DNA from 3 places in the Paenibacillus sp. FSL R10-2736 genome. Region 1 is predicted to be linked to each of the others. Evidence: a T-box and tRNA genes for the amino acid it is inferred to sense, from the RefSeq annotation. Region 1 holds a T-box; the other regions hold tRNA genes.
The links. A T-box is a leader RNA that pairs with one kind of tRNA and senses whether it is charged. The one in region 1 lies ahead of NSQ73_RS04640 (arginine--tRNA ligase), so its partner is inferred to be a tRNA-Arg.
Positions count from the first base shown of each region.

Region 2: it has a tRNA-Arg gene. The T-box ahead of NSQ73_RS04640 (arginine--tRNA ligase) is inferred to sense a tRNA for this amino acid. The anticodon was not compared.
Region 3: it has a tRNA-Arg gene. The T-box ahead of NSQ73_RS04640 (arginine--tRNA ligase) is inferred to sense a tRNA for this amino acid. The anticodon was not compared.

Region 1 covers NZ_JBBOBN010000001.1:1,050,715-1,055,743, reverse strand. Annotated here, with positions in the region: gene NSQ73_RS04645 (beta strand repeat-containing protein) at 104-2,839, opposite strand; T-box leader at 3,034-3,256, shown strand; gene NSQ73_RS04640 (arginine--tRNA ligase) at 3,362-5,029, shown strand, end outside.
Region 2 covers NZ_JBBOBN010000001.1:339,399-344,427, reverse strand. Annotated here, with positions in the region: gene NSQ73_RS01630 (helix-turn-helix domain-containing protein) at 1-319, shown strand, start outside; gene NSQ73_RS01625 (ImmA/IrrE family metallo-endopeptidase) at 362-775, shown strand; tRNA gene NSQ73_RS01620 (tRNA-Pro) at 855-928, opposite strand; tRNA gene NSQ73_RS01615 (tRNA-Gly) at 947-1,020, opposite strand; tRNA gene NSQ73_RS01610 (tRNA-Pro) at 1,033-1,106, opposite strand; tRNA gene NSQ73_RS01605 (tRNA-Arg) at 1,138-1,214, opposite strand; tRNA gene NSQ73_RS01600 (tRNA-Gly) at 1,223-1,297, opposite strand; tRNA gene NSQ73_RS01595 (tRNA-Leu) at 1,305-1,388, opposite strand; tRNA gene NSQ73_RS01590 (tRNA-Lys) at 1,405-1,477, opposite strand; tRNA gene NSQ73_RS01585 (tRNA-Gln) at 1,483-1,556, opposite strand; tRNA gene NSQ73_RS01580 (tRNA-Val) at 1,610-1,685, opposite strand; tRNA gene NSQ73_RS01575 (tRNA-Glu) at 1,743-1,817, opposite strand; tRNA gene NSQ73_RS01570 (tRNA-Thr) at 1,830-1,905, opposite strand; tRNA gene NSQ73_RS01565 (tRNA-Asn) at 1,907-1,982, opposite strand; rRNA gene rrf (5S ribosomal RNA) at 1,992-2,108, opposite strand; rRNA gene NSQ73_RS01555 (23S ribosomal RNA) at 2,187-5,029, opposite strand, start outside.
Region 3 covers NZ_JBBOBN010000002.1:1,507,161-1,512,189, forward strand. Annotated here, with positions in the region: rRNA gene NSQ73_RS34610 (23S ribosomal RNA) at 1-1,529, shown strand, start outside; tRNA gene NSQ73_RS34615 (tRNA-Asn) at 1,592-1,667, shown strand; tRNA gene NSQ73_RS34620 (tRNA-Ser) at 1,671-1,760, shown strand; tRNA gene NSQ73_RS34625 (tRNA-Glu) at 1,907-1,978, shown strand; tRNA gene NSQ73_RS34630 (tRNA-Val) at 1,984-2,059, shown strand; tRNA gene NSQ73_RS34635 (tRNA-Met) at 2,093-2,169, shown strand; tRNA gene NSQ73_RS34640 (tRNA-Asp) at 2,174-2,251, shown strand; tRNA gene NSQ73_RS34645 (tRNA-Gln) at 2,346-2,420, shown strand; tRNA gene NSQ73_RS34650 (tRNA-Lys) at 2,448-2,523, shown strand; tRNA gene NSQ73_RS34655 (tRNA-Leu) at 2,540-2,623, shown strand; tRNA gene NSQ73_RS34660 (tRNA-Gly) at 2,631-2,705, shown strand; tRNA gene NSQ73_RS34665 (tRNA-Arg) at 2,716-2,792, shown strand; tRNA gene NSQ73_RS34670 (tRNA-Pro) at 2,945-3,018, shown strand; tRNA gene NSQ73_RS34675 (tRNA-Gly) at 3,031-3,101, shown strand; gene NSQ73_RS34680 (helix-turn-helix transcriptional regulator) at 3,322-4,272, shown strand; gene katA (catalase KatA) at 4,366-5,029, opposite strand, start outside.

The DNA.
Region 1 (5,029 bases):
AAACGCCTGGTAAGTTTAAGCAGCCCGTCACCGAAAATCCATCGGTGACGGGCTATTTAGCTTTACTGGAATCCGAATATTTCTGAATTCTACTCTGCCAAGCTTAGTTTATTTTTTGAATCAGGATAGAGGCGTTGGCATTGGCTTGTGTTCCGCCTGACAGCGTCTGCAGCATAATTGCCGCTGAACTGGAATGATTGCGCAGAGTCAGGGAATCTCCCGCTGCCGCTACAACAATCACCATTCCGGGATTGGCCTGAGTTCCGGCGCCGGAACCATATGTGGCGCCCGCAACAGAAGTACCATTTTGAAAAAGTGAGAATTGATTGGGCTCAACTCCCGTTGCGTTGAACCAAACTGCATAATCTCCAGCAGTACCTATAGTAATCACAGAGCTTCCTGGCGTGTGTGTAATCGCCCCAATTATAGGACCATTATTACTAAAAGTAACATCGGCCTCCAAAGGAACCGTTTGGGCAGCCAAATTATAAATATACGCATACTCGGAAAGACCAGCCGGACTGGTTCCTGTCGCACCTGTGATGCCCGTCGCACCTGTAACCCCGGTCGCGCCTGCTGTGCCTGTCGCACCTGTAGCCCCAGTCGCTCCTATTTCGCCTGTCGCACCTGTAAACCCAGTCGCTCCTGCTATACCCGTCGCACCTGTAACCCCGGTCGCACCAGCTGCGCCTGTCGCACCTGTAGCCCCAGTCGCTCCTATTTCGCCTGTCGCACCTGTAAACCCAGTCGCTCCTGCTATACCCGTCGCACCTGTAACCCCGGTCGCACCAGCTACGCCTGTTGCGCCTGTAACCCCGGTCGCACCAGCTACGCCTGTCGCACCTGTAACCCCAGTCGCACCAGCTATGCCTGTTGCGCCTGTAACCCCAGTCGCGCCTACTTCTCCTGTCGCACCGGTAACCCCAGTTGCTCCCGCTACGCCCGTCGCACCTGTAACCCCAGTCGCTCCAGCTACGCCCGTCGCTCCCGTAACCCCAGTCGCGCCTGCTACGCCCGTCGCACCTGTAACCCCGGTCGCGCCAGCTATGCCTGTCGCTCCCGTAACCCCAGTCGCTCCGGCTATACCCGTCGCACCTGTACTCCCAGTCGCTCCAGCAATACCTGTCGCACCCGTAACCCCGGTCGCTCCGGCTGCGCCTGTCGCACCCGTAACCCCAGTCGCTCCTGCTATACCCGTCGCACCTGTACTCCCAGTCGCTCCAGCAATACCTGTCGCACCTGTACTCCCGGTCGCTCCGGCTGCGCCTGTCGCACCCGTAACCCCAGTCGCGCCTGCTACGCCCGTCGCTCCCGTAACCCCAGTCGCTCCTGCTTCGCCTGTCGCACCTGTAACCCCTGTCGCACCTGTAACCCCTGTCGCACCAGCTACGCCCGTCGCACCTGTAACCCCAGTCGCTCCCGCTATGCCTGTCGCACCTGTAACCCCGGTCGCACCAGCTACGCCTGTTGCACCTGTAACCCCGGTCGCACCAGCTACGCCTGTTGCGCCTGTAACCCCAGTCGCTCCTGCTGTGCCTGTCGCACCTGTAACCCCAGTTGCACCTGTAACCCCGGTCGCTCCGGCTGTGCCTGTTGCACCCGTAACCCCGGTCGCTCCTGCCACGCCCGTCGCTCCTGTAACCCCGATCGCTCCCGCTATGCCTGTTGCGCCTGTAACCCCAGTCGCTCCTGCTGTGCCTGTCGCACCTGTAACCCCGGTCGCTCCAGCAATACCTGTCGCACCTGTACTCCCAGTCGCTCCTGCTGTGCCTGTCGCTCCCGTAACCCCAGTCGCTCCTGCTATACCCGTCGCACCTGTAACCCCAGTTGCGCCTGTGTTACCCGTCGCACCTGTAACCCCAGTCGCTCCCGCTATGCCTGTCGCACCCGTAACCCCGGTCGCTCCTGCTGTGCCTGTCGCTCCTGTAACCCCAGTTGCTCCCGCTACGCCCGTCGCACCTGTAACCCCTGTCGCACCAGCTACGCCTGTCGCACCTGTAACCCCGGTCGCACCAGCTACGCCTGTTGCGCCTGTAACCCCAGTCGCTCCTGCTGTGCCTGTCGCACCTGTAACCCCGGTCGCACCAGCTACGCCTGTTGCGCCTGTAACCCCAGTCGCTCCTGCTATACCCGTCGCACCTGTACTCCCAGTCGCTCCAGCAATACCTGTCGCACCTGTACTCCCAGTCGCTCCTGCTGTGCCTGTCGCTCCCGTAACCCCAGTCGCTCCTACTATACCCGTCGCACCTGTAACCCCAGTCGCTCCTGCTGTGCCTGTCGCACCGGTAACCCCAGTCGCTCCTGCTGTGCCTGTCGCACCTGTAACCCCAGTTGCTCCTGCTGTGCCTGTCGCACCTGTAACCCCGGTCGCTCCAGCTGTGCCTGTCGCACCCGTAACCCCAGTCGCTCCTGTAACCCCGGTTGCTCCGGCTGTGCCGGTTACGCCTGTAACCCCGGTCGTGCCTGTGATGCCCGTCACTCCTGTGATAGCTCCCAGAAGTTCAGCAGAAACCAGGCGGTGTGGCGTTACTAAGCCGCCTGAGCTATTTTTCCCCCAGACTGAGACTTGCACTTGTTCATCAATGGTTCCCGAAGTGACAAAAATAAACTCAAATGCATCCAGATCCGCATAATACGTGGTTGTCACTACCTGATTAGGCAGTACATTCAACGTTTCACTGACATATAGCGTGCGGGTTCCATCCAGATAGTAACCCTCTACCGTCACCAAGGAAGACATGGTATCACTTCGGTTATCGATTTTGACCGTGACCTGCTGGGTAGGTCTTAGCCCGCCTACCGCATTATTTTCAATCGGTCCTGTAGATAAAAAGCTCATCTTGAGTTCTCCTCTCCGAATATTTTAATAGTGATAACAACTTACTATATTCGAGCCATCACTGGAGGTGTGGACAAAGCCGGATATCTATTGCAAATACCGGATGTTATGGGTTGCATTTTCCGGAAACAAGGTTCCGCTTGACATTCCGCTATTGCTTTCTTCCAGAAATTCGCTATACTGATAAAAATCATATTGAATCAATGACCGGGAGAGTAATGGCCCTGAACCCTAGTCCCCAGCGAGCCGGGAGAGTGTAAGCCGGTACAGATCAGGATTATGAAGCGCACCCGTGAGATGGACTTCTGAACCTTAAGAGTAGGAAGCCCCGGCTAAAGACCGTTAACCTGTAAGGTGGTTGAACTGTAGGTTCAGCAACGAGAGTGGTACCGCGAGCGCATAAGCCTCGTCTCTTTTGAGACGAAGGCTTTTTTGTTGTTTTTTCACCTTATGGACCCTTGAAGTCTTCCGCCCTCAGCCACTGCTTACACCATTCACAACTATTTCGGGAGGTACTTATTCATGTTAAGCGAGCTAATTAAAGACAGTCTGGAACAATGTATTCTCAAAGTATCTGAAGACCTGGGGATTCCCGGCAGCTCTGCGGTAAAAGTGGCTCTTGAGCAGCCTGCGAATGCGGAGCATGGGGACTATTCCAGCAATATTGCCATGCAGTTGGCCCGCACCCTGCGCAAAGCCCCGGCCGTCATCGCAGAACTGATCATCGCCGAGCTGAAGTCATCGGGCTCCGTAAACGGACTGCTGCAGAGAATCGAGGTTGCGCCGCCGGGTTTCATTAATATGTACATCGATTGGCAGGTGTGGGCCCAGACTGATTTTGCAATTCCGCAGGCTGGCGGTGAGAAGGTTATTGTAGAGCATACTAGCGTTAATCCGAATAAAAGCATGCACATTGGACATCTGAGAAACTCCTGTATCGGAGATGCGCTGGTTAGAATTTTGAGAAAAACCGGTCATACCGTTGAGGTGCACAACTACGTGGATGATCTCGGCAACCAGCTTGCAGATACTGTAGTCGGCCTTTTGAATGTCCCGCTTGCCGGGGAGCATGTCCGTTTCGGAGATTACTGCTGGGATATTTACGCTGAGATCAACAAGGAGTACGCGGAGCATCCTGAAAGTGTAAATAAACGGACCGAAATTCTTCACGCGCTGGAAGAGGGGCATGGCAATACCGCCTGGATTGGCAACCTTGTCGCCGGACAGATTGTAAAAGAGCATGTGGAGGAGATGCGCAGCTTCGGCATTCACTACGACCTGCTTGTTTGGGAGAGCAGTATTCTGAAGGAAGGCTTCTGGTCTTCTGCCTTTGACCTTCTGTCGCAGACAGAAGTGTTCGTTCAGGAGAAGGAAGGCAAGCTGGCCGGCTGCTGGGTGCTGAAGCAATCCGCTGGCACTGGCGGACAGGAGACAGAGGAGGAGCATCAGAAGGATAAGGTGCTGGTGCGCTCGAACGGGATTTTGACCTATACGGCCAAGGATATCGCTTATCATCTATGGAAATTCGGCCTCTTGGACAAGGACTTCGCCTACAGCGAATTTGGCAGCGGGCTGTGGACGACCGGCTTGAGGGGTGAGACGCTGCCTTTTGGACGCGCAGTCAAGGTCGTGAACGTGATCGACTACAGACAGGAGTATCCGCAGGCGATGGTAAAGCAGGCCTTCCAGGCACTGGGCTACAGTGAGCAGGCGGATCGGCTGCATCATGTAAGTTATGGTGTGGTTTCGCTAAGTCCGGCTTCCGCCGCTGAACTTGGTATTGATACCTCCGCCGGCAAAAGCTCCTACGCCATGTCCGGACGCCAGGGCATCGGCATCAAGGTTACCGAGCTGGTCCGGCTTATGGAGCATTCCATCGAGGCTACCCGTTCCGACAAAAACGGCCTGTCCAGCCGGCTCATCGCCACCGCTGCCATCCGCTACTATCTGCTGCGCTTCAATCTGGGTACAGAGATTGTGTTTGACTTCAAACAGGCCATGGAGATTTCCGGCAACACTGGCGTTTATCTGATGTATGCCTATGCCCGGGCAAGCCGTGTGCTCAGTAAAGGCAGCGCCCTGGCGGACAGCGGTACCGGGAATAACGGTGGTAACGAGCATGGCGGGAGCCGCGAGTATGGTGGGCACGGGAATAGCGGGGATAACGGGAGCAGCAAACATAGCGCGAGC
Region 2 (5,029 bases), 710 kb from region 1:
GGGTGTCCCTAAGCCGGCTACACTGCGTAAGATTGCTGAAGCGACCGATGTCTCTTATGAGGAGCTTATGGGCCATGCCGGTCATTTAACCGAATCACAGAGCAGTACTGGAGGGTCAGTGCCCGCATGGGCTACGAGTAAGGATAAGCGTGATTTCCGTCAAATGCTTGAGGATGATGGCGAGCTGATGTTCGACGGAATCCCACTGAACAAGGAGGATAAGCAGCGGATCAAGGATGTATTAACAGGCCTATTCTGGGAGGCCAAGCAGATGAACAAAAGAACTAAGCCCAAGCACGATTCAGGTACGAAGGAATAGCCAGGCAATCATACAACTATTAACATGCTGCGGGTGAAGAATATGGATGAGCTAATCAAGCGTCTGGTCAAAAAATATAAAACCAACAACCCCTTCGAGCTGGCTGGGGCCCTCGGCATTCACATCAGGTTCATCAATCTGGGCGAAGGCACCAAGGGCTTGTATTACCGTAAGTTAAGAAGAAGGTTTATCGTCATTCATAATGAGCTGCCTCTGGAGTGGCAGCGGTTTGTATGTGCACATGAATTGGCTCATGACCGTCTGCATAAAGGGGTCAACCGTTTTTTTCTGGAAGAAAACTCTTTTTTCTCACCGGGGAAGCTGGAGCGTCAGGCTAATATATTCGCAGTGAAGCTGCTATCCGCTGGCACTTCTATCGAGCAGGATGAATCTTTACAGAGCTATTATGCAAGGATAGGCATCCCGGCAGAGGTTGTCTTTTTTTTAGACGATTAAAGGAACATATGTTCCTTTAATTACGCAACAAAAAACTCTTACTTAGGTAAGAGTTCATTGCCAGCTATTAGCTGTGTTATCGGGATGACACGATTTGAACATGCGACCCCCTGGTCCCAAACCAGGTGCTCTACCAAGCTGAGCTACATCCCGAAACTATGAAATTTAATATGGAGCGGGTGATGGGAATCGAACCCACGCTATCAGCTTGGAAGGCTGAAGTTCTACCATTGAACTACACCCGCAAAGGTGAAATATCGGGATGACACGATTTGAACATGCGACCCCCTGGTCCCAAACCAGGTGCTCTACCAAGCTGAGCTACATCCCGTTAATATAAAAGCTATACTGCAAAGTAATAATGGCGCGCCCTGAGAGATTCGAACTCCCGACCTTTTGATTCGTAGTCAAACGCTCTATCCAGCTGAGCTAAGGGCGCAAAAATTATGGAGCGGACGACGGGAATCGAACCCGCGACCCTCGCCTTGGCAAGGCGATGCTCTACCGCTGAGCCACGTCCGCAAATAAGTGGTGCGCGTGAAGGGACTTGAACCCCCACGTCTTACGACGCCAGATCCTAAGTCTGGTGCGTCTGCCATTCCGCCACACGCGCATAAAACTAATAAAAGTGAGCCATGAAGGACTCGAACCTTCGACACCCTGATTAAAAGTCAGGTGCTCTACCAACTGAGCTAATGGCTCGCAATTGGCAGGGGATATAGGATTCGAACCTATGATGACGGAGTCAGAGTCCGTTGCCTTACCGCTTGGCGAATCCCCTACAATAGATACCTATATAATGCCCACAATCTCCCACAAATATCAAGAAAATTATGGTGGAGGCTGAGGGGTTCGAACCCCCGACCCTCTGCTTGTAAGGCAGATGCTCTCCCAGCTGAGCTAAGCCTCCATATGTATGGTGACCCAAAAGGGGTGAAACTCAGGGAATTCTCATCCCATCAAAAATTGGTGACCCGTATGGGATTCGAACCCATGTTACCTCCGTGAAAGGGAGGTGTCTTAACCCCTTGACCAACGGGCCTCAGTAAATCTGTGGAGCTCTCAACCGGATTCGAACCGGTGACCTCTTCCTTACCATGGAAGCACTCTACCTGCTGAGCTATGAGAGCATGGCTCCCCGAACAGGACTCGAACCTGTGACAACTCGATTAACAGTCGAGTGCTCTACCAACTGAGCTATCAGGGAATATTGTCCGCTTGGCAGCGTCCTACTCTCCCAGGACCCTTCGGTCCAAGTACCATCGGCGCTGGAGGGCTTAACGGTCGTGTTCGGGATGGGTACGCGTGGAACCCCTCCGCTATCGCCACCAAACGGGCATTTACAGCGTAAATGCTTCAGGAATTTGATTCCTGAAAACTGAATCCGAAACGAATCTGCGTTGTTCGAAATTTGGATAAGCCCTCGACCGATTAGTATTGGTCAGCTCCATGCATTGCTGCACTTCCACCTCCAACCTATCTACCTCGTCGTCTTCAAGGGGTCTTACTAATTGGGAAATCTCATCTTGAGGGGGGCTTCACGCTTAGATGCTTTCAGCGCTTATCCCGTCCGTACGTAGCTACTCAGCCATGCTCCTGGCGGAACAACTGATGCACCAGCGGTACGTCCATCCCGGTCCTCTCGTACTAAGGACAGCTCCTCTCAAATTTCCTGCGCCCACGACAGATAGGGACCGAACTGTCTCACGACGTTCTGAACCCAGCTCGCGTACCGCTTTAATGGGCGAACAGCCCAACCCTTGGGACCTACTTCAGCCCCAGGATGCGATGAGCCGACATCGAGGTGCCAAACCTCCCCGTCGATGTGGACTCTTGGGGGAGATAAGCCTGTTATCCCCAGGGTAGCTTTTATCCGTTGAGCGATGGCCCTTCCATGCGGTACCACCGGATCACTAAGTCCGACTTTCGTCCCTGCTCGACTTGTAGGTCTCGCAGTCAAGCTCCCTTATGCCTTTGCACTCTGCGAATGATTTCCAACCATTCTGAGGGAACCTTTGAACGCCTCCGTTACTCTTTAGGAGGCGACCGCCCCAGTCAAACTGCCCGCCTGACACGGTCCCCGTACCCGGTAAGGGTACTAGGTTAGAACCTAGATACGATCAGGGTGGTATCCCAACGGCGCCTCCGCAGAAGCTTGCGCTCCTGCCTCAACGGCTCCCACCTATCCTGTACAGATCGTACCCAAATTCAATATCAAGCTGCAGTAAAGCTCCATGGGGTCTTTCCGTCTTGTCGCGGGTAACCTGCATCTTCACAGGTATTAAAATTTCACCGGATCTCTCGTTGAGACAGCGCCCAAGTCGTTACGCCATTCGTGCGGGTCAGAATTTACCTGACAAGGAATTTCGCTACCTTAGGACCGTTATAGTTACGGCCGCCGTTTACTGGGGCTTCGGTTCACAGCTTCGGGTTTAACCCCTAACCACTCCCCTTAACCTTCCAGCACCGGGCAGGCGTCAGCCCGTATACTTCGCCTTGCGGCTTCGCACAGACCTGTGTTTTTGCTAAACAGTCGCTTGGGCCTTTTCACTGCGGCCCCCTCGGGCTATTCACCCTACCGAGGCACCTCTTCTCCCGAAGTTACGAGGTCATTTTGCCGAGTTCCTTAACGAGAGTTCTTCCGCGCGCCTTAGAATTCTCTTCTCGCCTACCTGTGTCGGTTTGCGGTACGGGCACCTTCTCCTGGCTAGAGGCTTTTCTTGGCAGTGTGAGATCATGACCTTCGCTACTACAATTTTCGCTCCCCATCACAGCCCAGCCTTAATGATGTGCGGATTTGCCTACACATCAGCCTCACTGCTTAGACGGACACATCCATCAGTCCGCGTCACTACCCTCCTGCGTCACCCCATCGCTCATAGCGGATTACGGTGGTACAGTAATTTCAAACTGTTGTCCTTCGACTACGCCTTTCGGCCTCGCCTTAGGTCCCGACTTACCCTGAGCGGACGAGCCTTCCTCAGGAAACCTTGGGCTTTCGGCGGATCAGATTCTCACTGATCTTTTCGTTACTCATACCGGCATTCTCACTTGTATGCTGTCCAGCGCTCCTTACGGTACACCTTCAACCTACATACAACGCTCCCCTACCCCAGATACAAAGTATCTAGCCATAGCTTCGGTGGTGTGTTTAGCCCCGTTACATTTTCGGCGCAGAGTCACTCGACCAGTGAGCTATTACGCACTCTTTCAATGGTGGCTGCTTCTAAGCCAACATCCTGGTTGTCTGTGCAACTCCACATCCTTTCCCACTTAACACACACTTGGGGACCTTAGCTGATGGTCTGGGCTGTTTCCCTTTTGACAATGGATCTTAGCACTCACTGTCTGACTCCCGGCAAGAAGTTAATGGCATTCGGAGTTTGACTGAGCTTGGTAACCCTTGCGGGCCCCGCACCCAATCAGTGCTCTACCTCCACCACTCCATTCACCGAGGCTAGCCCTAAAGCTATTTCGGGGAGAACCAGCTATCTCCGAGTTCGATTGGAATTTCTCCGCTACCCCCACCTCATCCCCGCATTTTTCAACATGCGTGGGTTCGGGCCTCCAGTGCGTGTTACCGCACCTTCACCCTGGACAGGGGTAGATCACACGGTTTCGGGTCTACGTCCACATACTCAATCGCCCTATTCAGACTCGCTTTCGCTGCGGCTCCGGCTTCTCACCTTAACCTTGCATGTTAAACGTAACTCGCCGGTTCATTCTACAAAAGGCACGCCATCACCCAGTAATAGGGCTCTGACTTTTTGTAAGCACACGGTTTCAGGTTCTATTTCACTCCCCTTCCGGGGTGCTTTTCACCTTTCCCTCACGGTACTGTTTCACTATCGGTCGCCAGGTAGTATTTAGCCTTAGCAGATGGTCCTGCTGGATTCATACGGGGTTTCACGTGCCCCGCACTACTCGGGATCCGTCTCGGAGAGAACACAGTTTAGGCTACAGGGCTTTTACCTCTATCGCGGGCCTTTCCAGACCTCTTCGCCTACCATATTCCTTTGTAACTCCATGTGAGACGTCCCACAACCCCAAGAGGCAAGCCTCTTGGTTTAGGCTGTTCCGCGTTCGCTCGCCGCTACTGACGGAATCACTATTGTTTTCTCTTCCTCAGGGTACTTAGATGTTTCAGTTCCCCTGGTCTGCCTCTGCGTATCCTATGTATTCAGATACGAGTAACTGCGAATTACCACAGCTGGGTTTCCCCATTCGGACACCCCCGGATCAAAGCTTGCTTAC
Region 3 (5,029 bases), on a different contig from region 1:
CGAGGCCGAAAGGCGTAGTCGAAGGACAACAGTTTGAAATTACTGTACCACCGTAATCCGCTATGAGCGATGGGGTGACGCAGGAGGGTAGTGACGCGGACTGATGGATGTGTCCGTCTAAGCAGTGAGGCTGATGTGTAGGCAAATCCGCACATCATTAAGGCTGGGCTGTGATGGGGAGCGAAAATTGTAGTAGCGAAGGTCATGATCTCACACTGCCAAGAAAAGCCTCTAGCCAGGAGAAGGTGCCCGTACCGCAAACCGACACAGGTAGGCGAGAAGAGAATTCTAAGGCGCGCGGAAGAACTCTCGTTAAGGAACTCGGCAAAATGACCTCGTAACTTCGGGAGAAGAGGTGCCTCGGTAGGGTGAATAGCCCGAGGGGGCCGCAGTGAAAAGGCCCAAGCGACTGTTTAGCAAAAACACAGGTCTGTGCGAAGCCGCAAGGCGAAGTATACGGGCTGACGCCTGCCCGGTGCTGGAAGGTTAAGGGGAGTGGTTAGGAGCAATCCGAAGCTGTGAACCGAAGCCCCAGTAAACGGCGGCCGTAACTATAACGGTCCTAAGGTAGCGAAATTCCTTGTCAGGTAAATTCTGACCCGCACGAATGGCGTAACGACTTGGGCGCTGTCTCAACGAGAGATCCGGTGAAATTTTAATACCTGTGAAGATGCAGGTTACCCGCGACAAGACGGAAAGACCCCATGGAGCTTTACTGCAGCTTGATATTGAATTTGGGTACGATCTGTACAGGATAGGTGGGAGCCGTTGAGGCAGGAGCGCAAGCTTCTGCGGAGGCGCCGTTGGGATACCACCCTGATCGTATCTAGGTTCTAACCTAGTGCCCTTACCGGGTACGGGGACCGTGTCAGGCGGGCAGTTTGACTGGGGCGGTCGCCTCCTAAAGAGTAACGGAGGCGTTCAAAGGTTCCCTCAGAATGGTTGGAAATCATTCGAAGAGTGCAAAGGCATAAGGGAGCTTGACTGCGAGACCTACAAGTCGAGCAGGGACGAAAGTCGGACTTAGTGATCCGGTGGTACCGCATGGAAGGGCCATCGCTCAACGGATAAAAGCTACCCTGGGGATAACAGGCTTATCTCCCCCAAGAGTCCACATCGACGGGGAGGTTTGGCACCTCGATGTCGGCTCATCGCATCCTGGGGCTGAAGTAGGTCCCAAGGGTTGGGCTGTTCGCCCATTAAAGCGGTACGCGAGCTGGGTTCAGAACGTCGTGAGACAGTTCGGTCCCTATCTGTCGTGGGCGCAGGAAATTTGAGAGGAGCTGTCCTTAGTACGAGAGGACCGGGATGGACGTACCGCTGGTGCATCAGTTGTTCCGCCAGGAGCATGGCTGAGTAGCTACGTACGGACGGGATAAGCGCTGAAAGCATCTAAGCGTGAAGCCCCCCTCAAGATGAGATTTCCCAATTAGTAAGACCCCTTGAAGACGACGAGGTAGATAGGTTGGAGGTGGAAGTGCAGCAATGCATGGAGCTGACCAATACTAATCGGTCGAGGGCTTATCCAAATTTTTAATACGCAGATTCGTTTCGGATTCAGTTTTCAGGCGATCAAGCCTGATATGTATATTCCCTGATAGCTCAGTTGGTAGAGCACTCGACTGTTAATCGAGTTGTCACAGGTTCGAGTCCTGTTCGGGGAGCCATCTGGAGAGGTGTCCGAGTTTGGCCGAAGGAGCACGATTGGAAATCGTGTAGGCGCCACAAGCGTCTCGAGGGTTCGAATCCCTCTCTCTCCGTAGCAATACCTTCCCTGTAAAGGGATGAGAACCCTCAGTGGTTCGTTGGAGTATAGGCTTCGTTAGCACAGCTTCGCAATCTCGTAACGAAGTGAAGAGTATCCCTCACTCTCCGTAGATTTACCTTACAAGTAATTAAACAGCATGGCTCGTTGGTCAAGGGGTTAAGACACCTCCCTTTCACGGAGGTAACATGGGTTCGAATCCCATACGAGTCATATATGGAGGCTTAGCTCAGCTGGGAGAGCATCTGCCTTACAAGCAGAGGGTCGGGGGTTCGAACCCCTCAGCCTCCACCATCTATCTTTAACAGAATAGATCTTTAACATTGACGCGGGGTGGAGCAGCCCGGTAGCTCGTCGGGCTCATAACCCGAAGGCCGCAGGTTCAAATCCTGCCCCCGCAACCAATTTGGAACCGTGGTGTAGTTGGCCTAACATGCCTGCCTGTCACGCAGGAGATCGCGGGTTCGAATCCCGTCGGTTCCGCCATCTTTATTGTATGAAGGTATCAGGGATTGAGCATCCTATATCTCGAAGTATAGAGTATCCACCCGATTCCGTAGTGTTTGCTAATTATTAATATTGGGGATTAGCCAAGCGGTAAGGCAACGGACTTTGACTCCGTCATTCATAGGTTCGATTCCTATATCCCCAGCCATTTCATTTATGAATGCTTCTCTTATGAGAGCCATTAGCTCAGTTGGTAGAGCACCTGACTTTTAATCAGGGTGTCGAAGGTTCGAGTCCTTCATGGCTCACCATTTTCTTATAAAGTGTGCGCGTGTGGCGGAATGGCAGACGCACCAGACTTAGGATCTGGCGTTTCACGACGTGGGGGTTCAAGTCCCTTCACGCGCACCATGTTTTTGCGGACGTGGCTCAGCGGTAGAGCATCGCCTTGCCAAGGCGAGGGTCGCGGGTTCGATTCCCGTCGTCCGCTCCATATAGATTTTGCGCCCTTAGCTCAGCTGGATAGAGCGTTTGACTACGAATCAAAAGGCCGGGAGTTCGAATCTCTCAGGGCGCGCCATTTATACTTCTTTGAATCATCAAAGTGTCCTCAGGATTCGAACGAGTTCGTTGGAGCATCAGCTTCGATAGCACCACTTCGCAATCGGATGCGTAGCATTGGCATCTCTCAGGGCGCGCCATTATTACTTTGCAGTATAGCTTTTATATTAACGGGATGTAGCTCAGCTTGGTAGAGCACCTGGTTTGGGACCAGGGGGTCGCATGTTCAAATCGTGTCATCCCGATATTTCATCTTTGCGGGTGTAGTTCAATGGTAGAACTTCAGCCTTCCAAGCTGATAGCGTGGGTTCGATTCCCATCACCCGCTTAAATAATAGTTATAGAAACCCTTGATATTCAAGGGTTTTTTTTGTTTTTTCTACATGGGGCGGAAGTATTGGCTTATTAAAAATGCACAGTGTATGCTGGTGACTGCTCTATGCGCTGATAATGCTATATTATGCAGACAGCCATGTTTATATAGACCTGTTATATTAGAACTATGGAAGTACAGGCACTATTTACTTGGAAGTTGAGGAGCATTTATTATGACAGACAAAGTAATACGGATTTTCAAGATCATTAACGCCATCCAGTCGAATCCCGGGATTACGGCTGCGGATCTGGCATTCCGGTGCGAGGTGAATATTAGAACGATTTACAGGGACTTGGATGTAATCAGTCATTTTGCACCGGTGATGAACGAGGGGAGAGGAACAGGTTATAAGTTTATGGGGAAATTCTTCTTATACCCGCTGGATTTCTCCGAGCAGGAGGCAATGGCCTTCTCTCTGCTGCCCTCCGTGCTGGCACCCGGCAAAATCCCCCCAGGTTTTCTGTCTGCCTTTGACAAAGTCATGGGCACACATCTGAAGGAGAAATCCAAACAGAATGGAATGCTTGAGAATATTTCAGATATTATTCAAATGGGCAAGCCTGCTTACCGCAAGGAGAGCCGGAATTTCCTGCAGCCGCTGATCGGGGCGATTATGGAGCAACGGCGGATTCGTACGGTATATCACTCGCAATTGCGTAATGAGACAACGCAGCGGGAGATTGATCCTTATTATTTGATTCCGCGTGACCAGAGATTCTATCTGATTGGCTATTGCCACCTGAAGAGGGCGATCCGGACGTTTCGTATCAGCCGTTTTCTGCAGGTAGAGGTGACGGATACCCCCTTCGACAAAGGGGATTTCAATATTAAACAGTATCTGAAAAATACCTGGTCGATCGACCGGGGCAATAAGAATACCACCTTCAAAGTGCGGTTTCATCCGGAGGTAGCGCGTTACATCAAAGAAGAGGAATTGTTCGTGCACCCGCGAATGACCGACGAGGAAGACGGAAGTCTGCTATTTGAAGTCACCGTCAATAACGACAAGGAATTTATTAAGTGGATTCTGCAATATGGCCCTAACGCCGAGATTCTTGAGCCGGTATCCGCGAGACAGGGACTGAAGCAGCAGCTGGAGCAGTGGATGAATGTGTATCATTAGGCTATATACATAGAAAATGCAAATACGATAATCCCAAGAAACCCCTGACTGATGAAGTCAGGGGTTTCTGTGCGCTGAAGGATGCAAGTGGAGTTACTCCGGTATCACCAGTCCCAGTCCGTCTGCGATACGCCGGCCAAATTCCGGATCTGCTTTGTAGAAATGGCCAATCTGGCGAAGCTTGATCTCATCCGACTCTACTGGAGTCATAGCCCCGACAATATTGCGTACGAGCCGGGCACGCTCCTCTTCACTCAGCAGACGATAGAGATCACCCGGCTGGGTGTAATGATCGTTGTGATCGTAAGGGACGCTGTCCGCTTGGCCGGAGACTGCAAAAGCCGCCGGTTTATCCTGCGGAGACTCGGTTGCCCCGCCTAAGCTGTTAGGCTCGTAATACACGGAGCCTCCGCCGTTATTGGTGTGATTCAGCGCGCCATCCCGCTGATTATTGTTCACCTCGGCGATGGGCCGGTTAATCGGCAGGTGGTTGTGATTCGCTCCTACCCGGTAACGGTGGGCGTCGCCGTAGGCGAAGAGGCGGCCTTGGAGCATTTTATCAGGAGAGGCTTCTATCCCTGGCACAAATGATCCCGGAGAGAAGGTAGCCTGCTCCACTTCAGCGAAGTAGTTCTCCGGATTGCGGTCCAGCACCATGCGGCCCACCTCAATCAGCGGGTAATCCTTCTGGGACCATACCTTGGTGACATCAAACGGGTCGAAACGGTAGGTGTCAGCATCCTCTACAGGCATGATC